DNA from 2 places in the Glutamicibacter sp. NPDC055354 genome. Region 1 is predicted to be linked to the other one. Evidence: riboswitches for the same ligand, from Rfam matches in the RefSeq annotation. Region 1 holds a riboswitch; the other holds the start of a gene.
What was found. Region 1 has a riboswitch for glycine ahead of cycA (D-serine/D-alanine/glycine transporter). Riboswitches for the same ligand answer to the same signal wherever they lie in the genome.
Positions count from the first base shown of each region.

Region 2: another riboswitch for glycine. It lies ahead of gcvP (aminomethyl-transferring glycine dehydrogenase); the one in region 1 lies ahead of cycA (D-serine/D-alanine/glycine transporter).

Region 1 covers NZ_JBSHMB010000001.1:2,008,371-2,011,782, reverse strand. The annotation lists gene ACWICV_RS09325 (4a-hydroxytetrahydrobiopterin dehydratase) at 1-166, opposite strand, end outside; gene cycA (D-serine/D-alanine/glycine transporter) at 335-1,837, opposite strand; glycine riboswitch at 2,159-2,257, opposite strand; gene ACWICV_RS09315 (heavy metal translocating P-type ATPase) at 2,486-3,412, opposite strand, start outside.
Region 2 covers NZ_JBSHMB010000001.1:1,572,640-1,576,051, reverse strand. The annotation lists gene ACWICV_RS07360 (serine hydrolase domain-containing protein) at 1-524, shown strand, start outside; gene ACWICV_RS07355 (GDSL-type esterase/lipase family protein) at 572-1,348, shown strand; glycine riboswitch at 1,451-1,548, shown strand; gene gcvP (aminomethyl-transferring glycine dehydrogenase) at 1,713-3,412, shown strand, end outside.

The DNA.
Region 1 (3,412 bases):
TGTCCTGCTCGGCGCGCAGGCCTACCTGGACAATGAACTGCAAGGCCGTGCTCGCGCAATCGAAACGGTAAGCGGCCCGCAAACCCAAGTCATCACGCTTCCAATCAGGCAAGGCGCCCAGCCTCTGATCGAATTCGAAGCGCGGTAACGGACCGGTTGATGCCATGGTTCTCTCCTCCAAGCGGCAGCGGGTCGGACTATGCAAGTGGTTGCTGCCTGCCATCATGATCGCATCGACCCCGGCTATCGCGGTAGCGATCCCAGCGACTATGCAGTTAGGCCCCGGCATCGGGTGATGCCGGGGCCCGGCTGAGACAGCTGTCAAGTGCTCGGGCTACTGGCGGATGTCCTCGGCAACCTGTGCGGCGGTTTCCGCTTCAAGCTTGGAGAAGGACTTCGCATCGCGGTAGGCGGCGGCCTCATAGCGTTCGTGCGCCACCTTCGCCAGGTGCGCGGCGCGCAGTGCCTGGTGCTGGGGGTTGCGGCGGATGTACAGGTAGCCTGCGCCCAGGATCAGGAACCATGCCGGGGTGATCAGCAGGGCGCTGAAGGTATCGGCCTGGGTGGTTAGTGCCCACAGGATGAAGCCGAAGAAGCCTAGTACCACGTAGGGCATGACAACCCCGCCGGGCACCTTGAACTTCGAAGCATCATGAAGATGCGGGCGGCGTGCGCGGAAGACCAGGTAGCTGAGCAGGATGATGGTCCACACGAACATGAAGCACAGGGCCGAGACGGTGGTGACCAGGGTGAAGGCACCCATCACAGAGTCGCCGCTGTAGAGCAATGCGACGCCTGCCAGCAGGAACATGCAGGAGAACATCAGTGCGTTCTTCGGCACCTTGCGACTGGAAAGCTTGGCGAAGCCCTGGGGCGCATCGCCTTCCATGGACAGGCCGCGCAGCATGCGCGAGGTCGAATAGATCCCCGAGTTGGCGCTGGAGGTCGCGGAGGTGAGCACCACGAAGTTGATGATGCCTGCCGCACCGGCCAGGCCGGCCAGGGCGAACATGCCCACGAACGGGGACTGCTCGGCGGAGAACAGGTTCCACGGTTCCACGGTCATCAAGATGATCAAGGCTCCGACGTAGAAGAACAGGATGCGGATGGGGATCGAATTGATCGCCTTGGGCAGCGTCTTTTCGGGGTCCTTGGTTTCCGCCGCGGTCGTGCCAACCAGCTCGATGCCCACGAACGCGAACACCGCAATCTGGAAGCCGGCGACGAAGCCCATGAAGCCGGTGGGGAACATGCCGCCTTCGGTCCACAGGTTGGAGAAGGAAGCGGTGGCCGAGTCGTGCTCGAAGCCGGTGATGACCATGACCAAGCCGACCACGATCAGCGCGCCGATGGCCACGATCTTGATCAGCGCGAACCAGAATTCGGTTTCGCCGAAGGCCTTCACGGTGGCCAGGTTCAGCACCAGCAGCAGTGCGATGCAGCCCAGCGCCGGGATCCACAGCGGAAGGTCGCCCCACCAGAAGGCGACGTAGTGGGCGATGGCCACCACGTCGGCAATGCCGGTGACTACCCAGCAGAACCAGTAGGTCCAGCCGGTGAAGAACGCCGCCCACGGGCCCAGCAGGTCCCCGGCGAAGTCGGCGAAGGTCTTGTATTCGAGGTTGCTCAGCAGCAGCTCGCCCATGGCGCGCATGACGAAGAAGAGCATGAAGCCGATGATCATGTAAACGAAGATGACCGACGGGCCGGCGACCGAAATGGTCTTGCCCGAGCCCATGAACAGGCCGGTGCCGATAGCGCCGCCAATGGCGATCAGCTGGATGTGACGATTGGAGAGCCCGCGCTCGAGAGTGGGATCAGAACTGGTGGTACTCATGCTGGTTGCCTTCCAGGAGTGTGGCGTGACGCCCCGAAGGTGTCCTGCCTCCAAGCCTTCATGGCTTGGAGCACAGGGACTCGCTTCGATGAGCACATCCGATAGGGAGGGGGCCAGCTGGCGTGCCTAGCAAGCTGCGCAGGGAGCAGGAGCCAGGTAAGCCACGGGGAGTACCTCGAAACCGGTGCGCTCGGTGCGGCACTGTTCTTGGTCCCTCCCCAATCTGTATGTCTACCTGAGAGTTTTCACTTCGGCCCGAATACTGGGCGAAGCTTGCTCCTTCGGTGAGCGCGGTACAGCCGCGCTGCTTTCCAGATTTGCCTCGTCGTGGCGGTACGGGTGCCTGAGAGTTTCCCGGGGAGGAAATTGCTCCTACGGCGCCCGCCCATGGTGTGAGCGGATCTCTCCCGCCACGCATCAACGGCATATGTGGTGATTGCCATCACAGTATGCGCAGAAAAATGAACGTGGTGCAAGTCGCGATTTCACACTTCGGGCCCCGGATAACCGCTTGGCCACGCCAATCGTGGAAAGTGGCTGGCGAAATGGGGGATTCTCCGCTTCGTAATGATTCGGGAAGCAAGGGCATGGATGCGGCAAAGCGGGGCATCGGTTCAACCGATGCCCCGCGTGGGGAGGTACGGAGGGCTACTTCCCGAACCGTCGCAGCCGCAGCGAGTTCAGTACCACCAGCACCGAGCTGGCTGCCATGGCCGCTCCGGCGATCATCGGGTTCAGCAAGCCCAGGGCCGCAATCGGAATGCCGGCAGTGTTGTAGGCGAAAGCCCAGAACAGGTTCATCTTGATGGTGGACAGGGTTCGGGCCGACAGGTCGATGGCCTGCGTGACCTGATGCAGGTCGTTACCCATCAGGGTGATGTCCGCGGCTTCGATGGCCACATCGGTGCCCGAGCCCATGGCGATGCCGAGGTCGGCCTGCGCCAGTGCTGGCGCGTCATTCACGCCATCGCCCACCATGGCCACGACCTTGCCCTGCTCTTGCAATGAGGTGATCGCCTGGGCCTTGCCGGCAGGGAAGACCCCGGCGAATACGTCCTCGGCCTTGATGCCTACCTGGGCGGCAACCTCGGTAGCCACCGACTGGTTGTCGCCGGTCAGCAGCACCACGCGCAGGCCGCGCTCCTGGAGTTCGGCAATAGCTTTTGCGGAGCTGTCCTTGATCTTGTCCGCCACCGAGATCACTGCCTGGAACTGCTGGTCCACCGCGACCAGGATGGCGGTCGCGCCGGCCTGCTCGGCTTCCGCGAGCATGGCCTTGGCGGAGTCATCCAAGGACGCGCCCTGGGCTTCGAGCCAGCTGAAGCGGCCTACGGCAACGCGATGCCCGTTGACCGTGCCGACCACGCCGCCGCCCGGATCGGAATCGAAGTCGCTGGCTTCGGGCAGCGGGCCCAAGCCGGCTGCGGCCTTGGCGATGGCCTGGGCGATCGGATGCTCGGAATGGTGTTCCACGGCACCGGCCAAGGCCAGGACCTCATCGGGATCGACTCCGTCGATGGCCCGGGTGCCCTGATGGGCCATGACCCCGGTGGTCACGGTGCCGGTCTTGTCCAG
Region 2 (3,412 bases), 440 kb from region 1:
CCGGGCTTTCGGTGAACTCGGCCTCCGGTTTCGCGCTGGAAAACGGCCCGGTCTACAACTGGCACGAACTGGCCAACGCGCCTCAGGTGCGCGAACTGGGCCCCGCATCCATGGGCGCGGTCGCCAATGCCCAAGGACTGGCCGCAATCTATGCCGCCTCATTCGGTGCCGTGCCGGCACTGGGCGCCACCCGCGGATTCCTCACCGCCGACACCTGGTCCCAGGTTTCCACCGAACTGGTCTACGGCCATGACCGGACCAACGGGCTGCTGCAGGCCTTCGCCCTGGGGTTCATGAAGGCCACCGCGCGCAACAACTACGGATCGATTTTCGCCTACGGCCATGACGGTGCGAACTCCTCGCTGGCCTTTGCTGATCCAGCCCACCAGCTGGGCTTCGGATTCATCCCCTCGCGCAATGAAGGCGCCAAGGAGATCTCCACCGGAGTCAAGCTCAGCCAGCTGGCCCGCCAGCTGATCATGCAGAAGAACATGTCGGCCCAGGCTGCCGGCAGCAACGCGTAGTAAACCCATCGGGAATGGAACGAAGCAGGAGCGAAGTGAAGAAGTTTGTGGCACTAGGTGACTCGTTCACCGAAGGCGTTGGCGATGTGGATCCGACCCGGCCCAACCAGGTCCGCGGCTGGGCGGACCGGGTTTCGGAAGTGCTCTGCGCCGAAGGCGAATGGGAATACGCCAACCTGGCGGTGCGCGGCAAGAAGATCGGGCAGGTGATCAACCAGCAGCTGGACCAGGCGCTCGCACTGGCCCCGGACCTGGTCACCATCTATGCCGGCGGCAATGACATCCTGCGCCCGAAGGCGGACCTGGATGCGCTGATGCGCGGCTATGAAGGCATGGTGCGCCGCTTTGCCGAAGCCGGAAGCGCGGTCGTGCTGTTCACCGGTTTCGACACCGTGGAATCACCGTTGTTCTCCAAGACCCGTCCGCGCACGGCCATTTACAACGAGAAGGTTCGCGAAATCGCGGACGAGTACGGCGCGGTGATCGCCGATTACTGGCGGTGGCGCGAATTCTCCGATCTGCGCTACTGGGCGGTGGATCGGCTGCACATGAACGAGCTGGGCCACACGCTGATGGCCTCGAAGGTCCTTGACGTGCTCGGCACCCATCGGATCACCGAGGGAAACTGGTCCTCCAGGATCCAGCAGCCGTCCCTGCCGGAACTGGCCGTGAACTCGCGCGGCGAAAAGCTGAAGCAGGAATTGGGCTGGGCCAGAGAGCATTTGGCTCCGTGGGTCAAGCGCCGGATCACCGGCACCTCGTCGGGTGATTCCTTGTCAGCGAAATATCCTGATTACATCCGTTTAACTGCCGACGCCAACTGAACGCATTTATGACTTTTCCGGACCCCGCTCCTGTTTGACCTTGGGGGCGGGGCAGGTAACATGGTGGTGTGCTGCAGGTCTCCGGCCGGCAGCGCGCGCCATAGACGGATGGCGGGAGAGTCCCGTTCACACCATGGACGGGCGCCGTAGGAGCAATTCCTCCCCAGGAAACTCTCAGGCACCCGTACCGCCATCATGAGGCAACTCTGGAAAGAAACCGGCCCGTTCCGGTTCACCGAAGGTGCAAGTGCCCGGCTTGGTTTGCTGGATGCGTAAAACTCTCAGGTTATGCAACAGGGATGGGGAGGTAAAAAGACCTTCCTTTGGCATGCGCCAAGACAGATCCCATGGAGATACCAGCACCATGACCATCACGCAGACTTCGGCACGAGCGAATACTGAATTCGTTTCACGCCATATCGGCCCACGTCCTTCCGACGTCACCACCATGCTTCAGACCCTGGGCTACGACAGCCTGGAAGAACTGATCGACACCGCCGTTCCGGCAGACATCCGCCAGGACTCCGCACTGGAAATCCCTGATGCCCTGAGCGAAACCGAAGCCCTAGCCCACCTGCGTGCGCTTGCCTCGAAGAACGTCATGAAGACCCAGATGATCGGCCAGGGCTTCTACGACACCATCACCCCAGCTGTGATCCGCCGCAACATCGTGGAAAACCCAGCCTGGTACACCGCTTACACCCCGTACCAGCCGGAAATCTCCCAGGGCCGCCTCGAAGCCCTGCTGAACTTCCAGACCATGGTCATGGACCTGACCGGCCTGCCCATCGCCAACGCGTCGCTGCTGGACGAATCCTCCGCTGCCGCCGAAGCCGTGCTGATGATGCGCCGCGCCAACAAGAAGAAGTCCAAGGGCAAGACCGTGCTGGACTCCAACATCTTCCCGCAGACCCTCAAGGTCGTGCAGGGCCGCGCTGACGCGCTGGGCTTCGAAGTCGAGATTGCCGACCTTTCCGCAGGCCTGCCAGAGGGCGAGATCTCCGGCATCGTCCTGCAGCAGCCTGGCAACGACGGCTCGATCGCGGACCACGCTTCGATCATCGCAGCCGCCAAGGAAGCCGGCGCCATGGTTACCGTGATTGCCGACCTGCTGGCCCTGACCATGATCACCCCTCCGGGCGAGCAGGGTGCCGATATCGCCGTGGGCAACACCCAGCGATTCGGCGTGCCGCTGTTCTTCGGCGGACCGCACGCTGCCTACATGGCCGTGGCCGATGGCCTGACCCGCTCCATGCCAGGACGCCTGGTGGGCGTTTCGGCCGATAACGCCGGAGTCCCTGCCTACCGCTTGGCCCTGCAGACCCGCGAGCAGCACATCCGCCGCGAAAAGGCCACCTCCAACATCTGCACCGCACAGGCCCTGCTGGCCATCTGCGCTTCGATGTACGCCGTCTACCACGGCCCAGCCGGCCTGAAGCAGATCGCCTCGCGCGCCAACAACCACGCCCGGGTCATCGCCAGCTCGCTGGTTTCCGGCGGCTACACCCTGGCATCGGACTCCTTCTTCGACACCGTTGTAGTGAACGTCGAGAACGCCGATGCCATCATTGCCAAGGCCATCGAAGCAGGCATCAACCTGCGCAAGGTGGGCGAGACCCAGGTGGGCATCTCCACCGACGAAGCCACCACCTCGGGCGTAGTCAAGACCCTGCTTGAGGTCTTCGGCGCAGAGCTCTCGGCTCCGGAAGGCTTCGAGATCCCGGCCGGGCAGGTGCGCACCAGCGACTTCATGACCCACCCGATCTTCAACACCATCTCCTCCGAAACCCAGATGATGCGCTACCTGCGCCGGCTCTCGGACCGCGACCTGGCCCTGGACCGCACCATGATCCCGCTGGGTTCGTGCACCATGAAGCTGAACTCGGCCGCCGAAATGGAATCCATCACCTGGCCGGAATTCGCCTCGATCCACCCCTACGCGCCTGCAGCGCAGACCGAGGGCTGGCGCGAGCTGATCGCCGACCTGGAAGGGCGCCTGACCGCAATCACCGGCTACGCTGGCGTTTCGATCCAGCCCAACGCCGGCTCGCAGGGCGAGTACGC